DNA from 2 places in the Leuconostoc mesenteroides subsp. mesenteroides ATCC 8293 genome. Region 1 is predicted to be linked to the other one. Evidence: predicted binding sites of a transcription regulator. Region 1 holds the regulator's gene; the other holds the start of a gene.
What was found. Region 1 encodes HrcA, which represses chaperone genes, less so after heat shock. Its sites were predicted from a motif close to TTAGCACTCNNNNNNNNNGAGTGCTAA; they were not measured.
Positions count from the first base shown of each region.

Region 2: LEUM_RS02795 (ATP-dependent Clp protease ATP-binding subunit) is a predicted target of HrcA. The motif match lies at 1,373-1,399, and genes of this name have one in related genera.

Region 1 covers NC_008531.1:1,332,366-1,334,837, forward strand. Annotated here, with positions in the region: gene dnaK (molecular chaperone DnaK) at 1-97, opposite strand, end outside; gene grpE (nucleotide exchange factor GrpE) at 184-753, opposite strand; gene hrcA (heat-inducible transcriptional repressor HrcA) at 770-1,795, opposite strand; gene ribF (riboflavin biosynthesis protein RibF) at 1,917-2,472, opposite strand, start outside.
Region 2 covers NC_008531.1:542,489-544,960, forward strand. Annotated here, with positions in the region: gene LEUM_RS02795 (ATP-dependent Clp protease ATP-binding subunit) at 1-1,248, opposite strand, end outside; gene LEUM_RS10670 (hypothetical protein) at 1,434-1,607, shown strand; gene LEUM_RS02800 (rod shape-determining protein) at 1,704-2,472, shown strand, end outside.

The DNA.
Region 1 (2,472 bases):
CACCATCTGGATTTGTGATGATCTTTGGTTCGCCACCTTCAAGGACAGCAACAGCTGAGTTTGTCGTTCCTAAATCAATACCAATAATTTTTGACATAAATATTTTCTTCCTTTACTTTAAAATCATTTTCATCTTTTTAAGGTGTGGTATCTCATCGATTGAATCACCATGCAAAATCGTTCTTATTTCGCCACTGCAACCATTGCTGGTCGAATTACGCGGTCTTGTAATATGTAACCCTTTTGCAAAACTTGTGCAATCTGGTCAGATTCAACTTCATCTGACTCAACACTTTGAATTGCTTGGTGCTTAGTTGGATCAAAAGATTCACCAATTTCACCCGTTGACGTAATACCATTGTCTGTTAAAGCTTGATTTAACGTCTTAAGCGTCATCTCCACACCTGTTTTAATTTGCTTTGACACTTCATCGTTAGCTTCAACTTGAAGGGCTCTTTCCAAATTATCAACGGCTGGCAATACTGCACTGGCTAATTTTTGTCCATCATACTTGCGTACATTTTGTAGTTCACGCGCATTGCGCTGTTGTATATTTTGAATTTCTGCTTGTGAACGTAATAATTTTTCTTCGAGGTTGTTAACTTGCTCTGTTAGCTTATCAATTTCCGCTTGTTTCGGATCAGGCTCCACCTGTAAATCATCAGCTTCAGATTCAATTTCTTCGGTCAAATTTTCATCAGTTTGATCAGAAATGTTCTTATCTTCTACAACTTCTTCGTTTTTTTCTGTCACAAGTGTGACCTCCTAGCTATGTATATTCAATCATTTTGCGACTTAACGCTTCACCAAACGCGTCTGTAAGCAACGTATTGGTACTATATGACATAGGAATTGGACCAAGTAAAGCAATAATACCACTTCCTTGATTTGGTACCAAAAATCCACGCGTAATCAAGCTGAACTCTGAAAGTAATGGCTCGCCAATCTCACGTCCAATTTTAACTTGAACATCTCGTGTTGGCGAAGCAATTTGTCTAACATCCTCAGCATTGTTCAAAAATTCCAACAGAGGCTTCACATCAGCGATATCTGTTTCTTTACTAAAGTCTAGAACATTCAATCGGCCGCCAATATGGACGTTATCTCCGTTCGATCGTGCTAACACGTCGCCAAATAGTTGCAAAAAAGCTGCCGGCGTTTTAATCATGCGACTCATTTGCGTAGGCAACTCATCAGACTGCATCATACGCAACACATCATTAACCGGTCGACCGACCATCTGATCATTGATGTATGCAACCATACTTTCTAACGATTCAATCGCCATTTCATTTGGTAATTTAAATGTCTGGCTAGTCACTTTACCATCATTAGTAACCAATACTGCAATCAGCTGATGGCCCTCCAATGGAACCAATCGAAATCCCGAAACTTTAATATCAATTCGCCTTGGCTTCAAAATTAACGCAGTATAACCAGTTAAATTTGATAAAGTCCTAGCTGTTTCGTCTAGCAAATCATCTATCTCATGGAAGTTTCCACGGAATGATTGAATGACCGCTTGTACATCGCGATCAGTCGATCTGCGTGTCATCATCAGGTGATCTAAATAATAACGATACCCTTCGTATGATGGTACACGACCAGCAGAAGTATGCAATTTTTTTATAAGATCATCGGATTCTAGCGCTGCCATTTCGTTACGAATCGTAGCAGAGCTAATTTTAATATCTAGATGTTCTTGTAGACTTTTTGAACCAACCGCATGCTCACGCTGTGTATACTCATAAATAATGGCGGTTAAGATTAACTTTTGTCGTTCTGTTAGCGCCATATTATCGACTCCTTTTAGCACTCACTATATCTAACTGCTAACACTTATTATAATACACTATTTGAGAAATAATGCAAGTCTTTTTAGCACTCTTTTTATAAGAGTGCCAAAAAACTGTATTTTATAATTTTGTATTAAAATAATGCCTTGTTTGTCTTGCATCTTCATTAAGTTGATCTATCAGTGCTTGAACGTTTTCAAATTTCACTTCACCACGCAGATAATGACACCATTGTATCTGAACAAACTCACCATATATTTCTTCTTGATAATCTAAAATGTTAATTTCAACTGTGATTGGACGAGCATCACCAAACGTCACATTGCGTCCGATGCTAGCCATTCCTAGATACCAAGTATCATATACTTTTATTTTTACAGCATAGATACCAATACCAGGCAGCCATTCCTCTTCAGGTGTTTGTATATTGGCAGTTGGGAAGCCTAATTCACGGCCTCTAGCTTCGCCATGGACGACTATACCTGATGTCGAATGGACACGACCAAGCTGCTGTGCGGCGCCATCTACGTTCCCCTGATCTAACATAGATCGAATTGTTGAAGAAGAAACTTTCTGATTATAATCATCAAATTCAGACACAGTAATAACATCAAAGCGATTAGTTGCATATGTTGCTAAATGTAGCATATCACTATCCGTTCCCGCTGCACCATAC
Region 2 (2,472 bases), 790 kb from region 1:
AATTGGACGACCAGATTTTGTTAGACCAATACGATTACGGCGAATCGCCTTGGCTAGTTTTTCTACTGCCTCATCTTGACCAATTACATGTTTCGATAAGTTTTTATCCAAATCTTTTAGTTGATTAGCCTCGTTTTCTTTTAAAGCTCCAACAGGAATATCAGTTTTATCTTCAACAATTTTTAATATATCTTGCTCTGTTACTGTTTGTGGCTTTGACATCTCGGGGTGAGCCTCGACTTGTGCCTTTTGTGACTCAAGTTGGTTTACCTGATCACGCCAATAGCTTGCTTTTTCAAAATCTTCTTTATCAATTGCTTCTTGCTTTAATTTATCAGCTGCTTCGATATTCACTTGAATAGTTTTGGGGTCCGCAACTTTCATTGTCAAATTTTTACGTGAGCCAGCTTCATCAAGTAAATCAATTGCTTTATCCGGTAGGAATCTTTCTGGAATGTAACGATCAGATAGTTCAACAGCTGCTTGAAGGGCAGAATCACTGAATGTAACATAGTGATACTTTTCATACCGTTCACTAATTCCTTCTAAAATCGTGATAGTTTCTTCTTTAGAAGGTTCTTCGACTTGCACTGGCTGGAAACGACGGGCAATAGCACCATCTTTTTCAATTTTTCGATACTCATTTAAAGTTGTTGCACCGATTAATTGGAACTCACCACGAGCTAGGGCAGGCTTCAAAATATTACCTGCATCCATACCACCTTCAGCATTTCCGGCACCCATAATTTCATGAATTTCATCAATGAACAAGATGACATCATCGCTGTTCGTAACTTCTTTCATTAATTCACGCATCCGTGCTTCGAATTGACCACGCATGCTCGTACCTTGAACTAAGGCCGACATTTCCAAACGAATAACTTCTTTATGCTGTAACTTTTCAGGCACCTTTCCAGCTACAATAGCTTGCGCTAGGCCTTCAACAATAGCTGTTTTACCAACACCAGGTTCACCAATTAGTACTGGATTATTCTTTGTACGACGATTTAAAATTTCAATTGTGCGAGCAACTTCGTTATCTCGACCAATAACAGGGTCGAGCTTTCCGTCGCGAGCTTGTTTGGTTAAATTAATACCAAACTCATCAAGTAAGCGTCTTTTTTTATTACCATTATTATTTTTTTGTGCTTGTGTATTTTGTTGTCCTTGTGCTTGCGCCATTTGTTCATTCATTGCGCGAAACATTTCATCTAAATTACCAAAACCAAACGAATCTTGTTGTGCCATATCTTTTACTTAGTGTGAAGCACCATGGAATACAGTTATTGCATTTCACCATAGTATTGCACACGATTCCTTTCTGTAGGTTATGCTTTAATTATAGCACGATTTAAGAAAAATGCAATTAAAATTAGCACTCTTTAAAGTAGAGTGCTAATTTTAAAAATGTTATACTGTCTATGAGGTGAATTATGGATTATACACAAGCATTAAATGATTTGCGTGATGGGAAAATAGACGAAATTGAAGTGACACCAGCAGTATTTCCGGAATTTCAAAAGGCATGGGCAAATTTCGCATATCAGAATACTATTCGTGGTATTGCTCACGCTCACGGTAAAGTTACATATGTTCGCTCAAATTGATGTGCGAATTAAACCAGTTTTATGCTACAATATTATAAGTTAAGTAAAATTTAAATGTGTTGCAATTGCAGTCGTAACACGATAAGGGGCAGTACAGTGGCATTTTCATTTGGACAAAAAAATGTTGGTATCGATCTGGGTACCGCTAACACATATGTATATATCGAAGGTCGTGGCATCATATTGCGTGAACCATCAGTAGTTGCGCGTAATACACAAACCAATGAAGTCGTTGCTGTAGGTTCTGAAGCTAAAGACATGTTAGGCCGAACACCTGCAAGTATCGCTGCTATTCGTCCGATGCGTGACGGTGTTATTGCCGATTATGATACAACCGTTGCAATGATTCGTTACTATTTGCAAAAAGCACTTGGCGGACGTATTGGCAAACCTTATGTAACGATTGGCGTACCTTCAGGTGTAACAGCTGTTGAAAGACGTGCTGTTATTGATGCTGCTCGTGTTGCTGGCGCGCGTGACGCTTATGTTATAGAGGAGCCTTTTGCCGCAGCGGTTGGTGCTGGGTTACCAGTTATGGATCCTACTGGATCAATGGTTGTTGACATGGGCGGCGGAACGACTGATGTTGCGACAATTTCATTAGGTGGAATTGTTTCAAGCCGTTCAATCCGTATAGCCGGAGACAAGTTGGACGAAGCAATTGCTAATTTTGTTCGTAACAAATATAATGTTACCATTGGTGAGCCGACAGCTGAAAGACTCAAAATCGAAATTGGTGCTGCATCACTTGCTTTAGCACGTACCTTACCAAATGCTACGGTCAGAGGTCGTGACTTATTGACTGGTTTGCCTAAGACAATTGATGTTACCGCTGAAGATGTAGCCACATCAATTCAAGAACCAG